Regions from separate parts of the Methylobacterium sp. JK268 genome, predicted to be linked through region 4. Evidence: predicted binding sites of a transcription regulator. Region 4 holds the regulator's gene; each other region holds the start of a gene.

Region 1 (4,916 bases), on a different contig from region 4:
CGGCTCGGCCCAGGCCTGGGTGCCACTCCCCTCGGTCGCAGCGGATTGGACGCGCCCGCTCGGCGACACCTGGAGCACGCGGGCGGAGGCCGGCATCCACCGCGACCCGGTCTACGGGACCGCCCTCCTGCACCTGCGCTGGCAGCCGGGCGAGTCCCCGCTGGACGCGACCATCGTGAGTACCTTCGAGGCTCGCGACCGCGCCGTGGCGCTCGACCGTCCGGGCGAGGCCGCGCCCCTCACGGCGGCCGAGCGGCAGCTCTACACGGCCCCGACCGCGCTGATCCCGACCGACGGCATCGTTGGTCAGACGGCCGAGCGCATCACCGCGGACGCGCACACCGACCTCGAGAAAGCGCGGGCGATCTACGCCTGGGTGGTCGAGAACACCTTCCGCAAGGCCGCCGTGCGGGGCTGCGGGCTGGGCGACGTCGCCTCGATGCTCGCGATGGGCGACCTCGGCGGAAAATGCGCGGACATCAACGCGCTCTACGTCGGCCTGGCCCGCGCGGCCGGGCTGCCGGCGCGCGACGTCTACGGCATCCGCGTGGCGCCGTCCCGGTTCGGTTACGCGAGCCTCGGGGCGAACGGCGACACGATCACCAAGGCCCAGCACTGCCGGGCCGAGGTGTTCCTGTCCGGCTTCGGATGGGTGCCGGTCGACCCGGCCGACGTCCGAAAGGTCGCGCTGGAGGAGCCGCCGGGCCGTCTCCCGATCTCGGACGCCAAGGTGGCGGCCGCGCGCGCGGCGCTCTTCGGCGCCTGGGAGACGAACTGGCTCGCCTACAATTCCGGCCACGACCTGCGCCTGCCGGGCACGGCGGGGCCGCCCGTCGGCTTCTTCATGTATCCCGAGGCCGAGGTGGCGGGCACGCGCCTCGACTGCCTGGATCCGGAGCGCTTCGCCTACCGCATCACCGCCCGGCTCCTGGACGCGGCCTGAACCGGCCGCTCTGCGACCGAGTCGGTCTCCGGGCCGCTCATGAGGTTCGCCAGGCTTCAAGACCGCAGGACTGCCAACGCGTCCGTCCGGGTCTGGCCCCGGGGCGCACCACGCTCGTCGCGCGGGATCTGGAGGGCGGCCGGCTCATCCGTCCGTTCGGTCCCGACATGGATCGTCCGTTGTCCTGCGACGGGGTCTGCCGTCCTGCGGATGTGCGGTCCCCGACCGCCGTTGCGTGTCGTGACTGGCTGATCACGGCGGTGCGTCCGGACGCGCGAAGCGGCCCGAACACCTCTCGATCCTACTCCTCCGCCTCGTAGACCGGCACCCGAGGCCGCCGCCCGCCTCGGCCCGCCGGCCGGTCCGCCGCCACCCCGGCCACCAGATCGGTGATGTGCCGCAGCGCCTCGGCCGGAAATCCCTTCTCCGGCGGCTCGCCGCGTCCCTCCGGCATCAGCGCTCGGGCAAAGCCGAGCTTCTGCGCCTCTTTGAGCCGCGCGCTCGCCTGCGCCACCGGCCGGATCGCGCCCGAGAGGCCGATCTCGCCGAAATACACCGCGTCCGACGGGAGCGGCGCGCCCGACAGCGAGGAGACGAGGGCCGCGGCCACCGCCAGGTCCGCCGCCGGCTCGCCGATCCGCAGGCCCCCCGCCACGTTGAGGTAGACGTCGTGGGTGCCGAGCCGGATGCCCGCATGGGCCTCCAGCACGGCGAGCACCATGGACAGGCGGTTCGGATCCCAGCCCACCACCGCGCGGCGCGGCATGCCGAGCGCCGAGGGGGCGACGAGGGCCTGGATCTCGCAGAGCAGCGGGCGCGTGCCCTCCATGCCGGCGAAGACCGCCGTGCCGGGCGCGGCGTGGTCGCGGCTCGCCAGGAACAGGGCGGAGGGGTTCGGCACCTCCGCGAGGCCCGCATCCGTCATCTCGAACACGCCGATCTCGTCGGTGGGGCCGAAGCGGTTCTTGACCGCCCGCAGGATGCGGAAGTGGTGGCCCTGGTCGCCCTCGAAGGAGGCGACCGCGTCGACCATGTGCTCGACCACCCGCGGCCCGGCGATCTGGCCGTCCTTGGTGACGTGGCCGACCAGGATCACCGAGGTGCCGGTGGTCTTGGCGAAGCGGATCAGGCTCTGGGCCGAGCCGCGCACCTGCGTGACGGTGCCGGGCGCCGATTCCACCGTCTCGGTCCACATGGTCTGGATCGAATCGATGATCGCCAGCGCCGGCGCGCGGCCCTGGCTCAGGGTGGCAACGATGTCCTCGACGTTGGTCTCGGCCGCGAGTTCCACCGGCGTGCCCGCGAGGCCCAGCCGCTCGGCCCGCAGCCGCACCTGCCCGACCGCCTCCTCGCCCGAGATGTAGGCGACCCGCTCGCCCCGGGCCGCCAGCGCCGCCGAGGCCTGCATCAGCAGCGTCGACTTGCCGATGCCGGGATCGCCCCCCAGCAGGATCACCGAGCCGGGCACGAAGCCGCCGCCGGTCACCCGGTCGAGTTCGGCGATGCCGGAGGGCGTGCGCGGCGCGTCCTTGACCTCGCCCGCCAGCCCCTCCAGGGGGAAGACCCGCCCCTTGGCCCGGCTCGGCCGCGTCGCGACCGGCCCGGCGGCGGGGCTGCCGGCGCCCGTCTCCTCGACGATCGAGTTCCAGCCGTTGCAGGCCTCGCAGCGCCCGCGCCAGCGATTGTAGACCGCCCCGCAGGACTGGCAGACGAAGGTCTGGTGGGTCTTGGCCATCGGCGCGGTGGGGAGCTCCTCGACGTTCCCGATATGTCCCCGGCGGCGGCCGGATGCAACGGTGACGCGGGAGCAACGCGCGCGCCGCTCTGGGGCCGCAATCCTCGGCGACACGAGCCTTGCTTCCTCAACGCAGCCGGCCCCCGATGCCCAGCGAGCCCGACGTCCCCCGCTACCACCCCGCGCAGCGCGGCTTCCACTGGGGCATGGCCGCCCTGATCGGAATCGCCCTGGCGCTCGGGATCGCGGCCGCGTACCTGCCACCCGGCACCTCGCCGCGCCGGGAGATCCTCGATATCCACAAGTCGATCGGCCTGACGGTGCTGGTCCTGCTGCCGCTCCGCCTCGTCTCGCGGTGGATCCTCGGCGAGCCGTCCTACCGCGCGCCGCCTTCGCGCCTCGCCCACGCGGCGGCGCGCGCCGCCCACCTCGCCCTCTACGGCCTGATGCTGCTGATGCCGCTGAGCGGCTACGTCGATTCCGGGGCCGGCGGCTATTCGCTGCCCTGGTTCGGGCTCTTCTCCTGGCCGCGGCTCGTGCCCCTCGACAAGGCGCTGTCGCACACGGGCGCCGCCGTGCACGAATGGGGCGCCTGGGCGATCGGCGGGCTGCTGGCGCTCCACGTCGCGGCGGTGGTCTGGCACGCCGCCATCCGCCGCGACGAGGTGCTGGGGCGGATGTGGCCCGCCCGGCGGGTTCAGCCGACGTAGTGCCGCGCGTAGCGCCGGCCGAGATTGGTCAGGATCTCGTAGCCGATGGTGCCGGCGCGCCGGCCCACCTCGTCGACGTCGAGGCTGTCGCCGATCAGCGTGGCGGGGGCGCCGCGGGTCGCGGCCTCCGGCGGCACCGCCGTGACGTCGAGGATCACGAGGTCCATCGAGATCGTGCCGACCAGCGGGCAGCGGATCCCGGCGACGATCGCCTCCGCGCGGCCGGACCCGGCCCGCGGGTAGCCGTCCGCGTAGCCGAGGGACAGGGTGGCGAGGCGGCGCGGCCCCGGCGCCGTCCAGCGGGCGTTGTAGCCCGCCGTCTCCCCGGCCGCGACCTCCCGCACCTGAAGGATCGGAGCGTCGAGCCGCACCACCGGCCGCATCGGGTTCGGCCGCCCCGGCACCGGGTTGCCGCCGTAGAGCGCGTAGCCCGGCCGCGCGAGTTGGTGGCGCACCGCTGGGCCGAGGAAGGTCCCGGACGAGTTGGCGAGCGAGGCCGGCAGGGCCGGGAAGGCCGCGCGCACCCGCGCGAACTCCACGATCTGGCGCGCCGTGACGGGATCGTCCGGCACCTCGGCGCCGACGAGGTGGCTCATCAGCAGCGCGGGCGCGAAGGCGTCGAGCACCGGATCGCCCGCGAGATCGAGGGCCTGATCGGGCGTGAGGCCGAGCCGATTCATGCCCGTGTCGACGTGGAGGGCGGCCGGCAGGCGCTCGCCGCGGGCGCGGCAGAACTCCGCCCACTCGGCGATCTCCTCCCGGGCGCCCAGGACCGGCCGCAGGTCCGCCGCCGGGTAGGCGGGTGCGCTCCCGGGCGGCATGCCGTTCAGCACGTAGATCACCGCCTCGGGCGAGGCCGCCCGGGCCGCCTCGCCCTCGGAGAGGTGGGCGACGAAGAAGGTCCGGCAGCCCGCCCGCGCCAGGGCCGGCGCCGCCCGGGCGATGCCGCAGCCATAGGCGTCGGCCTTGATGACGGCCGCGCAGTCGGCGCCCTCGGCCTCCCCGGCGAGGCGCCGCCAGTTCGCCGCCAGCGCGGCGAGGTCGATCGTGAGGCGGGCGCCGTGCGGCAGGTTCGTCATCGCATCACCGTCCTGCGGGGTGGAGTCGGGGTTCGGCACGACACGCGTTCGCCGCCCGTCGGGGGCTTATAGCCGGTTCGCGGCCGGCGGGCGCCCCATCCGCGCCCGAGCATCGTCGCGCTTGCTCGATTTGGTCGCAGGCGCGGGACAGGCGGGTGCGTTGACCTACGTGAGGATCTCGAGGTCGCCGGCGGTCCGGACGCGGCCCACCGGAGGCCGTCGCGTGACAGACCCGCAGACCGTGTTGCTGCGCGAGGCCGGGCCCGTGCCGGCCGCGCGCCTGGCCTGCATCGCCGCGATCCCGGTGCGCAATGAGGCGGAGCGGATCGGGGCCTGCCTGCGGGCGCTGTCGGTCCAGGACGGCGTCGCCGGGTTCGGCATCGTGCTGTTCCTCAACAACTGCACGGACGGGACGGCCCGCGAGGTCGCGGCCCTGCGCGGGACGCTGC
Region 2 (4,916 bases), on a different contig from region 4:
AGGTATTCGAGCCCGACATCGACCAGGAAGGTGAGGCGGTCCCGGATCTCCTTCAGGATCCGCACCGCGATCTCGTTCTGCTTGGCGCTGAGCTGCTCGGGCAGGGCGGTGAACCAGGCATGCGCATCGCGCACCGCGAGACCGGCAACCTCGGCCACGTCGCGCATCGCGACCTTGACCGCGAGCGCCTCCGGCTTGAGCCGCTTGCCGCCGCAGGCCTGGCAGGGCGTCTCGGCCATGAACCGCCCGATCTCCTCACGGGCCTGGTCGCTCTCCGTCTCGCGGTAGCGGCGCTCCAGGTTCGGCACCACCCCCTCGAAGGGCTTGGTCACGTCGTAGGCGCGCAGCCCGTCATTGTAGGAGAAGCGGATCGCGTCCCCGTCGGAGCCGAACAGCACCACCTGGCGCGCCGCCGCCGTCAGCTTGCTCCAGGGCACGTCGGTGCGGAACCGGTAGTGGCGGGCGAGCGCGTCGAGGGTCTGGCCGTAATAGGGCGAGGTCGACTTCGCCCAGGGCGCGATGGCGCCCCGTTCGAGGCTCAGCGCCTCGTCGGCGATGACCAGGGTCGGGTCGATCCGCATCTCGTGCCCGATCCCGCCGCAGGCCGGGCAGGCGCCGAACGGATTGTTGAACGAGAACAGGCGCGGCTCGATCTCCGGGATGGTGAAGCCGGAGACCGGGCAGGCGAAGCGCGACGAGAACACGATGCGCTCGGGCTCGCCGCCCTCCGGCGCGTCCGCGAGTTCGAGCACGGCGATGCCGTCCGCGAGGTCGAGCGCGGTCTCGAAGGAATCGGCCAGCCGCGCCGCCATGTCGGGCCGCACGACGATCCGGTCCACCACCACGTCGATGTCGTGCTTGAGCTTCTTGTCGAGCTTCGGCACGTCGTCGATCGCGTAGTAGGTGCCGTCGATGCGCAGGCGCTGGAAGCCCTTCTGCTGATACTCGGCGATCTCCTTGCGGTACTCGCCCTTGCGCCCGCGCACCACCGGGGCGAGCAGGTAGGCGCGGGTCTTCTCCGGCAGGGCCAGCACCCGGTCGACCATCTGCGAGACGGTCTGGCTCTCGATCGGCAGGCCGGTGGCGGGCGAGTAGGGGATGCCGACCCGCGCCCACAGCAGGCGCATGTAATCGTAGATCTCGGTGACGGTGCCCACCGTCGAGCGCGGGTTCTTCGACGTTGTCTTCTGCTCGATCGAGATGGCCGGCGACAGCCCGTCGATCTGGTCGACGTCGGGCTTCGCCATCATCTCCAGGAACTGCCGTGCGTAAGCCGACAGGGACTCGACGTAGCGGCGCTGGCCTTCGGCGTAGATGGTGTCGAAGGCGAGCGACGACTTGCCCGATCCCGACAGACCGGTGAACACCACCAGCTTGTCGCGCGGGATGACGAGGTCGACGTTCTTGAGGTTGTGCTCGCGCGCGCCGCGCACCGCGATCACGCGGCCCTCCGCCGCACGGTCGAAAAGCGTGTCGAGAGGGGCCATCGGGAGGCTCGCAGGGCAGCCGGGACAGGGGATCGTCGGAGGGTCCCGGCGAATGCGGAACCGGTGCTTCGTCGGCGAAGATGGGAGCGGATGTGCCTCCCGCCAACCCGCGTGCTAGAACAAAATACGTACAACGGCAACCGGGTCCCGCCGCGGCCCGCCGGGCCGGGCGGCGGGACGGTTGGCGCGACGCACCGGGCGAGGAATGTCATCGAACTGTAAAATAAGCCGACCACTCACTGCTTTATACGTGCGGCGGCTCCGCGAATGCTGACATGATCGCCACACCGCGTCGTGAAAGACCTGCTTTCCCTGCGTTGCGCGTCGGTCTCCCTTGCCATGGCCACGCTTTCGGGGTGGGAGATGTCCCGAACGGGCCGTCACCGGCCCCGCGTCAGTCCACGAGGGTGCGATGGTGTCCACGAAATCCCTGCTCCTGGCCTCCGCCGCCGGGCTCGCGACGGTGGCCGCGCAGGCCGCGGACCTGCCGGTCAAGAAGGCCGCACCCGTCGAGTACGTGCGGATCTGCTCGGCCTACGGCGCCGGCTTCTTCTACATCCCGGGCACCGACACCTGCCTGCGCGTCGGCGGCCGCGCTCGCCTCGAGGCCGGCTACGCCCGCAACTACGCGCGCTCGGCCGGCAACGGCGACCTGTCGCAGTTCCGGGGCCTCGGCCGGCTGAACCTCGATGCGCGCAGCCAGACCGGCTACGGCACCCTGCGCGCCTTCGTGCGCTTCGAGATCGCTAGCCGCACCGGCGCCTTCCTCCGCTCGGGCACGCAGGAGCGCATCGCCAACGCCTTCGCGGCGACCGGCATCGACACGGCGGGCCGCGTCCAGCAATACGTGAACGTCGACAAGGCCTTCGTGCAGTTCGCGGGCCTCACCGCGGGTCGCGCCTCGTCCTTCTTCGACTTCTACGCCCACGATTTCGAGATCATCGGCGCCTCGGCCGGGTCGGAACTCGGCTCGACCAACCTCCTCGCCTATACGGGGACGTTCGGGGAGGGCTTCTCCGCCACGATCTCGTTGGAAGACCCGAACTTCCGCAAGACGCCGCTGTTCGGTTCCACCGCCGTCGCGGGCACCAACCTCTCGCCGACCATCGCGGTCGACGCCTTCGGCCGCCCGGTCGGCCTCGCCTTCCAGGACGTGATCCAGCGCTCGCGCCTGCCCGATTTCGTCGGCGTGCTCCGCTACGACGGCTCCTGGGGCTCGGCCCAGCTCGCCGCGGCCGTGCACGAGGTCAATGGCGGCAACATCTCCTCGGCGGCCTTCTTCGACGGGACGACGCCGAATGCGGCCACCGTGAACGCGCCGCGGCCGCAGACCGCCTACGGCTGGGCGGTCCAGGGCGGCGTCAAGGTCAACCTGCCGATGATCGCCAAGGGCGACGCGCTCTACCTCGAAGGTTCCTACGCCGAGGGCGCGCAGAACTACACCGGCTACTCCTTCTACACCGGTTCCTACGCCCCCTCGATCGCCGCCGGCAACATCCAGGGCGCGCCCTTCTCGCAATACTTCGCCGACGCCGTGCTCAACCCGTTCAACGGCCGCTTCGAACTGTCGACCGCCTGGACGGTCATGGGCAGCTACCTGCATTACTGGACGCCGGAGTGGCGCTCCGCCCTGTTCGGCAGCTACGGCGAGATCACCTTCCCGAAGGGGGCGCGCACCAACCTCGCGCTGTTCAACTTCAACGGCCTCGGCAACCCGGTGACCAGCCCGGCCGCCTTCGCGTATAGCGGCGTCCTGCGCGACAACAGCGAGTTCATCATCGGCACCAACATCATCTGGTCGCCGGTGCAGGACCTCGATATCGGCATCGAGGGACTCTACACCCAGGTGAACATCCTCGACGGGCGGGTGGTCGACCTGAACAAGTCCCCGGGCCAGAGCGTCGCCCGCATCGCCAACGGCGTGCCTGTCAACGCGGCCGGCCAACCGGTGGCGACCACCAAGCAGGCCGACGCGTTCCAGGTCCGCATGCGGGTGCAGCGCGACTTCTGAGCCGGGCCGCGGCGCGGCGGCGCGGGCGGGATCGACCGCATCCCGCTCTTGCCGCTGCGCGACGGCCGGGGGTAGAACTGCGCCGCGGGAGCGAGGCGCGCCAAGGACTTGTGCGGCTCCTCCGTGTAGCGACGAAGGATACGGGCGCCGCATGGCCATCGATGCCGAACACCTCCTCGACCGGCGCGCGTTGCGCCGGAAGCTCTCCGTCTGGCGCGTCATCGGGGTCGGCGCGCTGATCGTCGCCGTGGCGGCCCTGGGCTGGAGGGCCTCCGGGGGCAGGGGGGCCTTCGCGGCCATCACGCCGCAGATCGCCCGAATCACGGTCGACGGCTTCATCGCCGGGAGCGACAAGACCCGCGACCTGATGCGGCGCGTGGGCGAATCCTCGGCGGTCGCGGGCGTGATCGTCTCGATCAACTCGCCGGGCGGCACCACCACCGGGTCGGAGGAGATCTTCCGCAACCTGCGCCAGCTCGCCGAGAAGAAGCCGGTCGTGGCCTTCGTGGACGGCACGGCCGCCTCGGGCGCCTACATCACGGCGCTCGCCGCCGACCACATCGTCGCCCGCGAGACCTCGCTGGTCGGCTCGATCGGCGTGCTGTTCCAGTACCCGGATCTCTCGGGCCTCCTCGACAAGGTCGGGGTGCGCGTCGAGGAGGTGAAGTCCTCGCCGCTCAAGGCCGAGCCGAGCGGCTTCCACCCGACCTCGCCCGAGGCCCGGGCCGCCCTGCAGGCGATCGTCGGCGACACCTACGCGTGGTTCAAGACCCTGGTGGCCGACCGCCGCGGGATGTCGCCGGCCGAACTGGCGGCGGTCTCGGACGGGCGCGTGTTCAGCGGTCGCCAGGGCGTCGGTCTCAAGCTCGTGGACGAGACCGGGAACGAGCGCCAGGCCGTGGAATGGCTGGAGCGCGAGCGCCACGTGGCCAAGGACCTGCCCATCCGGGACTGGAAGCCGCGCGACGGCCGCGGCTTCGACCTGTTCGCCGCCGCCTCGCTGTTCGGCCTGGAGGACGTGGCGGCGCGCCTGCGCCAGACCTCGGAGGACGCCGCCGGGCTGGCCCAGGGTGGGCTGCTCGCCCTGTGGCGGCCGGGCACCGCCGCCACGCCGTGACCTTCTGCCCGCCGGGTCCGTGCGCCGTTCGCGGCTGCGCGGGCCACCCCGCTTCCTGCCCGAGGCCGCATCCCCGATGATCAAGTCCGAGCTCGTCCTCCGAATCGCCGAGCAGAACCCGCATCTCTACCAGCGCGACGTCGAGAACATCGTGAACGCCATCCTGGACGCGATCGCGGATGCCCTCGCCCGGGGCGACCGGGTCGAGCTGCGCGGGTTCGGCGCCTTCTCGGTGAAGCGGCGCGAGGCGCGGCGGGGCCGCAACCCGCGCACCGGCGCGACCGTGTCCGTTGCCGAGAAG
Region 3 (4,916 bases), on a different contig from region 4:
TTTCACGCCGCGGCCAGATCCTCGGCGAGACGGCGCACCCGGCGCAGGTCGTCGACGAAGGCCCCGTAGGCCTCGGCCTTCGCCGCGTCGGGCAGGCGCAGCAGGTAGGACGGGTGCACGGTGATGAAGCCCGCATAGGGCTTGTCGCCGAACCGCGCCGGACCCCGCGCCCGGGTGATCGGCACCGCCTGACCGCTCAGCGCCAGGACGGCGGTCGCTCCCAGCGCCACCACCAGGCGCGGCTGCACGAAGCCGAGCTCCCGGTCGAGCCACCAGCGGTAATGGGCGACCTCGCCGGCGGTGGGCTTCTGGTGGATGCGCCGCTTGCCCCGCTCCTCGAACTTGAAGTGCTTGACGGCATTGGTCAGGTAGGCGGTCGCGCGGTCGATCCTGGCCTCCGCCAGGGCCCGGTCGAGGACCTGCCCCGCCGGGCCCACGAAGGGCCGCCCCTGCCGGTCCTCCTGATCGCCGGGCTGCTCGCCCACGAAGGCGATCCCCGCCCCGACCGGCCCCTCGCCCAGCACCGCCTGCGTCGCGCCCGGGACCAGCGGCTCGGAGCGCCGGATGATCCCGTTGAGCGCCGCGAGCGAGTCCGGCTCCTGCGCCGTCATCGCCGCCAGGGCGCGGTCGGGCCGGCGCTTCTGAGGCGGGACGGCCTCCCGGTCGATCATCGCGGCGACCCGGGTGCCAGCCGCGCGCACCATCTCGGGAATCGCCGCGGCCTCGGGCAGGTTGCGCCAGTACTTCTTCGGCATCTCCGCCCGCATCGCCGCGAGATTGGTCCGGGCCGGGTTGAAGGTGCTGGCGTAGTAGGCGCGCCAGCCCGGCTCGAACGCGTCGCTCTCCGGGACGTCGCCGCGGCGTCCGGCGGGTCCGGAGCGGAGGGCCTCCCCGTCCCAGTGGATCGAGGCCTCGGGCGTCAGGATCGACCAGTCGAAGGACGGGAAGCGCGCCACGAAGAACGGCGCGGCCGCCTCCAGGATGTGGTGGTCGGGCTCGAACCAGGCCGCGTAGCGCTCCCGCGCGCCCTCGCCGGGCACCTGCCGGAAGCGCAGGAAGGCCTGCATCTTGTGCAGGTCGCGCCGCACCGCCTTGGCGAGGCGCGAGAGCCGGTGGACCAGCGGGTCGCTCGCCACCTCCATGAGGTGCCGCTCGCCCTGGGTCACCCGCCAGATCAGGGCATAGAGGAGTGCGTGGCGCTCGGGGTCGCGATGGGGCACCACCTCGGGCACCAGGGCGGCGACCGCCCGCGGCAGGCGGAGCGGCGGCGCCTCGGCGATGGGGGCGACGGCGAGCGCGGCCCCGAACAACCCGGGCGCCGCCTCCTGCGTCCAGGTCACCGCCTCCGGCGGCACGCCCTCGGCGGCGAGGCGCCGCGCCGCGTCGCGGAAGCCGGCGAGGTCGGCGCCGGGCGCCAGCCGCACGGTGCGGAGCATGCGCGCCTCAGAACAGCGAGAGCTGCCGCGGCGGCTCGGCAAGCCGCGGCGGCTCGGCGAGACGCGGCGGCTGTGCGACCGGGTCCGGCTCGGCGAGCCGGCCGTGCAGGTCGAGGCGGTCGGCGAGGCGGGTCGGCACGTAATCGGCGGCGATCAGGAAGGGGCGCGCCCGCTTGAGCCCGCTGGTGAGGCGGCCGACATCCGCGAGCGTCAGCCGCGCGTGGCGGCGCGCCGCCACGATCTTGTCCACCGCGCGCACGCCGAGCCCCGGTACCCGCAGCAGCCATTCCCGGTCCGCCCGGTTGACGTCCAGCGGGAAATGCGCGCGGTGCTTGAGCGCCCAGGCGAGCTTCGGGTCGATGTCGAGGGGGAGCATGCCCGCGTCGGTCGCCGCCGCCACCTCCTCGGGCGCGAAGGCGTAGTACCGGAGCATCCAGTCGGCCTGGTAGAGCCGGTGCTCGCGCCGCAGCGGCGGCGCCTGCGGCGGCAGGATCGAGGAGGCGTCCGGGATCGGGCTGAAGGCCGAGTAGTAGATCCGCTTGAGATCGTGCGTGGCGTAGAGCGCCGCGCTGGTGCGGATCATGGCGGCGTCCGTGGAGGCATCCGCCCCGACGATCACCTGCGTCGACTGGCCCGCCGGCGCGAAGCGGCGCTTCTCGGCTTTCCCCTGCGCGATCCGCTCGCGCATCTGGCCCATGGCGGTCTGGATCGCCGCGCCGTCCTTCTCGGGGGCGAGCCGCTCCAGGGCGGTCTCGGTGGGGAGTTCGAGGTTGATCGAGAGCCGGTCGGCGAACAGACCCGCCTGCTCGATCAGCCAGGGGCTCGCCTCGGGAATCGTCTTGAGGTGGATGTAGCCGCGAAAGCCGTGCCGGGTGCGCAGGCCCTTCGCCACCCGGATCAGCTGCTCCATCGTGTGATCGGGCGAGCGCACGATCCCGGAGGACAGGAACAGACCCTCGATCATGTTGCGCTTGTAGAACCCGATCGTGAGGGCGATCACCTCGTCCACCGTGAAGGCCGCCCGCCGCACGTTCGAGGAGCGCCGGTTCACGCAATAGGCGCAGTCGAACAGACAGTAATTGGTGAGCAAGATCTTCAGAAGCGAGACGCAGCGCCCGTCCGGCGTGTAGGCGTGGCAGATCCCCGCCCCCGTGGTCGAGCCGAGCCCGCCCGCCGCCGCCCGCCGCTTGGGCGCTCCGGAGGAGGCGCAGGAGGCGTCGTACTTCGCGGCGTCCGCGAGGATGGTGAGCTTCTTGGCGAGACGGTCGTCCATGCGGGCAAGCTGTGGCAAGTTCTTGATTTGTTCAAGGCGACCAATTGGCGCTCACCCGGCCGGAACAACCGCTGCGGGTCCCCGTTCTCTGGAAGAGTTCCAATCGAGGAGGCCCGTATGGCGATGATGGAGACCGGCACGGCCTGCCGCACCTGCCGCTACTATGACACGCACAAGCTCAACGCCGGCAGCCCGCAGGGCGACGAGGGGCTCTGCCGCTTCAATCCGCCGGTGAGCCAGCCCGAGCCGCAGGGCCACGGCCTGTGGCCGGTGGTGTCGGCCTCGGACTGGTGCGGGCACTATTCGCCCGAGATGATGGCCGGCGAGTAGATCGCCGCATTCCAGAAGGACCGCCCCGGGGTGGTCCTTCGCGCGGCAGGAACCGGCCTCGTCCGGGGGGCGTTGGCGAGCACCCCCGCAAACTCGGACCCGAGCGAGGCGCATGCCGGACGACCTGACCCTCCTCTCGCGCAGGACCCTGATGCTCGCCGGAAGCGCGACTCTCGCCGCCCTGGGCGGCGCGCAGGGCGCCGACGCGCCGCCTCCGGAGAACCCCGTCGACACCGGCAAGGTCGAGAACGGCCGGGTCAGCTTCCCGAACTGGCGCGGCCCCTCCGACCGGCCCGGCGCGCCGCCCCCGGCACCGCTGCCGCCCGAGGAGCGCGTCGGATTCGCGGTGGTCGGCCTCGGCCGGCTCTCCCTGGAGGAGATCCTGCCCGCCTTCGCGCAGAGCCGGAAGGCGAAGGTCGTGGCCCTGGTGTCGGGATCCCCCGACAAGGCCAAGGTCGTGGCGCGCCAGTACGGCATCCGGCCCGAGGCGATCCACGGCTACGACGGGTTCCCGGCCCTGGCGCGGAACCCGGAGGTGAAGGCGGTCTACGTCGTCACGCCGAACGCGCTCCACGCGGAGCACGTGGCGGCCGCCGCCGCCGCGGGCAAGCACGTGCTCTGCGAGAAGCCGATGGCGGCCTCCTCGGCGCAGGCCCGCGCGATGATCGACGCCTGCGCGCAGGCGGGCGTGAAGCTGATGATCGCCTATCGCTGCCAGTACGAGACCCACAACCGCGAGGTGATCCGGCTGGTGCGCGGCAAGAGCCTCGGCCCCGTCAAGCTGATCGAGGCGGTGAACACCCAGACCATGAGCCTGCCCGAGCAGTGGCGCATGAAGCGGGCCCTGTCCGGGGGCGGCGCGCTGCCGGATATCGGCCTCTACTGCCTCAACGGGGCCCGGGCCGTGCTCGGCGAGGAGCCGGTCTCGGTCCAGGCGCAGATCCACTCGCCGGACGATCCCCTGTACCGGGAGGTCGAGGAGACGGTGGCGTTCACCCTGCGCTTTCCCTCGGGCGTGCTGGCGCAATGCGCGACGAGCTACGGTGCCCACGAGACGCGCCGGCTCACGGTCCAGGGCGAGGGCGGGGCGGTCACCCTGGAGAACGCCTTCGCGTATGAGGGCCAGCGCCTGATGCTCCATCATCGCGAGGGCAAGGCGGAGGCTCGCGAGGAGCGGGTCCTGCCCGTGCGCAACCAGTTCGCCCTCGAACTCGACCACATGGCGACCTGCGTGCTGGAGAACCGCACGCCGCGCACGCCCGGCGAGGAGGGATTGCAGGACCAGATCCTGATGGAGGCGATCTACGAGGCCGCCCGCACCGGCGCGGCGGTGACCCTGAAGCCGCCGGAACGGGCGCCCGGCAAGGGCCCGCTCGATCTGACGCGCGGGCCGGAGGCCGACGAGGCGGGCTGAGGGGAACCGGAGCGCCCCCCCTCTGCGGGCGACCCCGTCGTGCGCACGAAGCGCCGCAGACCCGCCTCCGCGGCGCCGGTCACGCCGAGAGCAGGCGTCAGACCCCCACGCCCGCCGCGAGTCCCGGCGCGCCGTGCGACCCGGACGCGCGCCGCGCCTTGAGCCGCAGGAAGGGCCGCTCGACCAGCACCCAGCTCGCGAGACCCAGGCCGAGCGAGGCGGCGAGCGCGAAGGCGGTTAGGGCCGCGGGCGCCAGGGTCGGATCGGACCGGGCGAGGAGCTGCTGCACCGGCCAGGCATAGAGGTAGAGCCCGTAGGAGACGTCCCAGGACTCGAGGGTGGTCAGGGCGCGGGGCGCCCGGACGTGGAAGGCCACGAAGACGATCACGTAGCCGCCCAGCACCGCGACGGCCGCCTCCGCCAGCGCCGGGACCGGGAGGAGGACGCAGAGGCCGAGGGCGGC
Region 4 (4,916 bases):
CACGCCGCTCGTCATCGAGGTCAAGTCCCGGTTCGACGGCGACCTCGCCCTCGCCCGGCGCGTCGCCGCGGTGGTGGCGGCCTATGCGGGGCCGGTGGCGCTCAAGAGCTTCGATCCCGCCATCGTCGGGGCGCTGGCCGACCTCGCGCCCGGCCTGCCGCGCGGCATCGTGGCCGAGAGCCGCCAGGACGACCCCTCCTACGCCGGCCTCAGCGAGGCGGCCCGGACGGGCCTCGCCCAGCTCCTGCACTTCGCCGAGAGCCGGCCGGACTTCCTGTCCTGGCGGGTGGACGACCTGCCGAACGCGCCGACGCATCTCGCCCGCCTCCTCGGGGGGCGGCCGGTCATGACCTGGACGGTGCGCACGCCCGAGCAGATGGCGCGGGCGCGGGCCCACGCGGACCAGATGGTGTTCGAGGGGTTTCGGGCCTGACCCGTCCCCCGCGCGAGCCGCGCGGTCCCCCCGACCGCCCGCCCCGCTCAGGTGGCGTCCGCCGTCTCGGATGCGAGCGCGACGACCCTGAAGGCGGCGAGCAGGTCGGCGTCGAGCTTCGGGCCCATCGCCTCCATCACGCCCCAGGCCTCGGCGGCCCGCATCGGGGAGCGGTAGGGGCGCCGCTCGGTCAGGGCCGAGAAGATGTCGCAGATCGTGACCAGGCGGACGAGGTCGCCGATCGCCGCCCCCGCGAGCCCGTCCGGATAGCCGGAGCCGTCGAGCAGCTCGTGGTGGTGCCGCACGGCGTCGAGGGTCTCGGCGTCGAAGCCCGGCTGCCCGGCGAGCAGGTCGGCGCCCAGAACCGGATGGGTGCGCATCACGGCCATCTCCTGCTCCGACAGGCCGCTCGGCTTGTCCAGGATGGCGAGGGGGATCCGCGACTTGCCGACATCGTGCAGCAGGGCCGCCCGGACGAGGCGGAGCTCGTCCCGGTGCCGGAAGCCGAGCCGGGCCGCCAGCGCCCCCGCGTAGCCGGCGACGCCCAGGGAATGCTGGTAGACCCCGACCTGGTGGTGGCGGATGACGTCGAGCCAGGCGCGGATCCCGCCCTCGCTGACCGCGTCGAGGACGATCTCGGTGCCGGTGTCGACGTCCTGCGGCGAGGGCGGCGCCCCATCGGCGGCCGCCGCGAACACCCGGTGGACGAGGTGGTCGGCCTCGGCGGCCCGCGCCCGCACCAGCCAATCGGGCCCGCTCGCGCGGGCGGCCTTGTGCGCGGCGAGGAGGTGCGTCACCGCGGCGGCGATGGTCGTCCAGGGCGCCGAGGCCGGCAGGAGCTTGGCGAACCCGATCTCCCGGGCGACCTCAAGGGTCGCCTGATCCCGCGCCAGGCCGAGGCCGGCGATTCCCCGCGCCCGCAGGAGGCTGACGGACCGTCGCAGGCGCGCGGGATCCGCGACCTCGGCCCGACCCAGCGGCACCACCGCAACGGCCGCCTGCCCGTTCGGCAGCGGGTCCTCCAGTCCGACGGTCAGGCAGGGGGCGAGCCGCGCGAGGCCATCCGCGAGGCGACGCGCCGGTGCGAACGCATCCGCGATCAGGAGGATGAAACCGTCCGCCATGGCGAGATCCCGCAGTCCGGCCTCACGAGCGGCCGTGCCACCGCCTTGACCCGCCGGTCAGACCTGATTTTACCGCACAGGGACGTTAAACATCCCTTGGCGTCGGCCGGGTTGGTTCGATATCCGACCAACACGACCGCCGGCACCGACGACGAAGCAGTCGTTTCCGGCCGCCCTGCCGCAGATGACCTTTCCAAATCCCGCCGCGCCTTCCGCCGCGGGTGTCCGACACTCCCGTAAGCTGATCGCGCGAGATTATGACGGGTTCGGCGGGGGGCCGCGATGCGCGGCCATCGCCGTCGCGCGGGCTCGTGGGCGTTCCGACCAAATGCGAGCGATCAGTACTTGCGGATCAGGCTCACCAGACGTCCCTGGATGCGGACGCGGTCCGGCCCCAGCACGCGGGTCTCGTAGGCCGGGTTCGCGGCCTCGAGAGCGATCGAGGAGCCGCGCCGCCGCAGGCGCTTGAGCGTGGCTTCCTCGTCGTCGATCAGGGCGACGATGATGTCCCCGGTATTGGCGGTGTCCTGACGACGGATCACCACCAGGTCGCCGTCGAGGATGCCCGCCTCGATCATCGAGTCGCCGCGCACCTCCAGGGCGTAGTGCTCGCCGCCCGCGAGCATGTCCGGGGACATCGCGAGGGTGCGGCTCTGGTTCTGGATCGCCGAGATCGGCGTGCCGGCAGCGATCCGGCCCATGACCGGGATGCCGACCGCGCGAACGCCCTCGTCGAGGGGCAGCGCCACCGGCATCGCGGCAGGCTTGACCGGCGCCCCCGCCCGGCCGCCCTCGACCACGCTCGGCGTGAAGCGGACGACCTCGCCCGGCGCGCTTGCCGCGGTCTCGGCGATGCGGATCACCTCGATCGCCCGCGCCCGGTTGGGCAGGCGGCGCAGAAAGCCCCGCTCCTCCAGCGCGGTGATCAGACGATGGATGCCCGACTTAGACTTCAGGTCGAGGGCGTCCTTCATCTCGTCGAAGGATGGCGGCACGCCCGTCTCGCGCATCCGCTGCTGGATGAAGCGCAGCAGGTCCAGTTGCTTACGGGTGAGCATGGGTCACTCTCATCGCCTGCGCCGACGCGCGATACGAAACAAATCGCGAACAGGTTAAGCGTTCTTCAAGTGTTCCGCAAGCGGTAGCGTGACGGGAGGAACCATGATCCCCGCCCTGCTCTCTGCGGCGCGGCGGGACAGAGTGTCATCGTCCGCGGGCGCTCACGCGGATCTTCTCCCGCACGAGGGTGACGAGCGACTCGTCGGAGGCGGTCAGGAACACGTCGCCGTGCCGCCGCCCCGCAATGGCCTGCTGGCTGGCCTCGACGGCTTCGGCCGTGTGGCCGAGCGCGTCGCCGTCGCTCGCCTCGGCGGCGCGCAGGTCTTGGAGGGCCCATTGTGCTCCCCTGAGCACGGTCAGGGCGTCGATGGCGCCCCAGAGCTGCGCCTCGGCGGTGCTCGCCTCCTCGCCGCGACGGTTCAACTCCGCCACGCGTTCGGCCTGGGCGGTCGAGCGCAATTCCAGCTCGGCGATCCGCCGGCGAACCTCGCTGAGAAGCGCCTCGACGTCCATCGAGCCCCCTTCGTCGTCCCCTCTCGCAGGGTCATGTAGCATAGCGGAATGCCTGCGGCCATGCCGGAACCGCCGGATGTCCGGGGCGCCTCATCCCAGCGTTTCGGCGTCCTCGTCCTCCTGCGCCTCGCCCTGCTCGTCCTCCGGTTCGTCGGTCTCGTCCGCCGTCTCGGCCGAGGGGCGTCCCGAGGTGTAGAAGTCGCCCGTGCGGATGGCCTCGCCGCTCGCGACCATGACGCTGAGATACGTGTTCAGGGTGCCCGGAGCGACATCCGGCAGCTGCCGGGCGATCTGCGCGTTGGTGAGACCCTGGGGGCCGCAGGTCTCGAGCAGGGTCTTGAGGCGGCCCTTGGCCGAGTTCGCCCGCGGGCCGCGGCTGCCGCGGCCGCTGGTCCGCGCCTGGACCGGCGCCGCCGGGAGCCCGGGGAGGAGCGGTCCGGCGGCCGCGAGGCCCGCGGCCGGGAGGGTGGTGTTGTCGACGATCGCACGCAGCGCGTTCTCGGCGAGGCGCAGCTTCGCCAGTTCCGCGCCGATGCGCTCGTACTCGGCCTCCAGCGCCGCCCGCCGCTCGCTCACATCCGCCAGCGCCTGGGCGAGGGTATCGTTCTCCGACATCGTGCTCCCCTGTTCCCGGGCGCGGCAGGTTTCACAGAATAGCTTGTCGGTCAACGAGATCCGGCGCGGAGCGGCGGCGGTGTCCCGTTGCCCGGCGCCCGTTTCTTCGTGAAGTCTTCACGATGACGGCCGATGGCGGGGCGCGGGCGGTCGGTGCGGGGATGTCAGTGCCGCCGCGGCGTGGGACACTCCCGTGCGCCGGACGCCGATCTGCCAGCGCCCGACCCTCGCTCCCGCGGCCCCTCCCCGTGTACCTCTCCGTCGCCACCACCCATCATCCGGCCACCGATCTGGGCTACCTGCTGCACAAGCATCCCGGACGCGTGCACGAGGCCGATCTCGCCTTCGGGCAAATCGTGGTCTCGGCTCCGAATGCGTCTCCGCCGTGCCGGCTCCAGAAGGCGGAGCCGCCCGATCCGCGCCCCAGCTCCCGAGAAGCAGACTCCGCCGCGGGTTCGAGGCCGCGGCGCCCGGGGCTGCGATCGAGCTGCCATCCGAGAGGGGACCTCCTCGCCGACGGGCTTCTTCCCCGGCGACCAGGCGTGGCATAGACGGGGGCGGGATCACCCGGGGGCGTCCGCCCTTCGATCGGGGCGTGGCGGGATCCGCCCGAGGGCGAGGAGGCGCGATGCTGGCCTATGCGGCACGACGGGTGCTCGCGACGATCCCGGTGATGGCGGTCGTCGCGCTCGTCGTGTTCAGCCTCCTCTCGCTGGCGCCCGGCGACCCGGCCGCGATCATCGCGGGCGACCAGGCGAGTCCGGACGACGTCGCGCGCATCCGCGCCACCCTCGGACTCGACCGGCCCTTCCTGGTGCGCTTCGGCGAGTGGGCGGGGCACATCTTGCAGGGCGATCTCGGCACCTCGATCTTCACGGCCCTGCCGGTCACCGCGCTGATCCGCCAGCGCGTCGAGCCGACGCTGTCGCTGATGGGCGTGACGCTCGCGCTCGCGATCCCGGTGGCGGTGCCGCTCGGCGTCGTGGCCGCCTGGAAGGCCGGCAGCCTCCTCGACCGGCTGATCATGACGCTGGCGGTGTTCGGCTTCTCGCTGCCGGTCTTCGTTACGTCCTACCTTCTCGCCTACGTCTTCGCGCTTCGGCTGGAATGGCTGCCGGTGCAGGGCTACACGCCGCTCGCGGCCGGGATCGGCCCCTGGCTGCAGCACCTGA

The links. Region 4 encodes LexA, which represses DNA repair genes until DNA is damaged. Its sites were predicted from a motif close to TGTTCNNNNTGTGTTCNG; they were not measured.
Region 1: radA (DNA repair protein RadA) is a predicted target of LexA. The motif match lies at 2,702-2,719, and genes of this name have one in related genera.
Region 2: uvrA (excinuclease ABC subunit UvrA) is a predicted target of LexA. The motif match lies at 1,603-1,620, and genes of this name have one in related genera.
Region 3: ACW9J6_RS01260 (putative DNA modification/repair radical SAM protein) is a predicted target of LexA. The motif match lies at 2,727-2,744, and genes of this name have one in related genera.

Annotation. Positions count from the first base shown of each region.
Region 1 is NZ_JBSVZN010000004.1:115,761-120,676, reverse strand. Features, by position in the region: gene ACW9J6_RS06145 (transglutaminase-like domain-containing protein) at 1-943, shown strand, start outside; gene radA (DNA repair protein RadA) at 1,245-2,678, opposite strand; gene ACW9J6_RS06135 (cytochrome b) at 2,825-3,388, shown strand; gene alr (alanine racemase) at 3,376-4,467, opposite strand; gene ACW9J6_RS06125 (glycosyltransferase) at 4,691-4,916, shown strand, end outside.
Region 2 is NZ_JBSVZN010000016.1:63,375-68,290, forward strand. Features, by position in the region: gene uvrA (excinuclease ABC subunit UvrA) at 1-1,487, opposite strand, end outside; gene ACW9J6_RS18740 (porin) at 1,900-3,498, shown strand; gene sppA (signal peptide peptidase SppA) at 3,650-4,615, shown strand; gene ACW9J6_RS18750 (integration host factor subunit beta) at 4,692-4,916, shown strand, end outside.
Region 3 is NZ_JBSVZN010000001.1:289,490-294,405, forward strand. Features, by position in the region: gene ACW9J6_RS01255 (UdgX family uracil-DNA binding protein) at 3-1,436, opposite strand; gene ACW9J6_RS01260 (putative DNA modification/repair radical SAM protein) at 1,444-2,709, opposite strand; gene ACW9J6_RS01265 (hypothetical protein) at 2,827-3,039, shown strand; gene ACW9J6_RS01270 (Gfo/Idh/MocA family oxidoreductase) at 3,152-4,453, shown strand; gene ACW9J6_RS01275 (acyltransferase family protein) at 4,551-4,916, opposite strand, start outside.
Region 4 is NZ_JBSVZN010000019.1:40,060-44,975, reverse strand. Features, by position in the region: gene ACW9J6_RS20335 (glycerophosphodiester phosphodiesterase family protein) at 1-433, shown strand, start outside; gene ACW9J6_RS20330 (HD-GYP domain-containing protein) at 481-1,557, opposite strand; gene lexA (transcriptional repressor LexA) at 1,896-2,615, opposite strand; gene ACW9J6_RS20320 (hypothetical protein) at 2,761-3,129, opposite strand; gene ACW9J6_RS20315 (hypothetical protein) at 3,220-3,744, opposite strand; gene ACW9J6_RS20310 (hypothetical protein) at 3,867-4,295, shown strand; gene ACW9J6_RS20305 (ABC transporter permease) at 4,373-4,916, shown strand, end outside.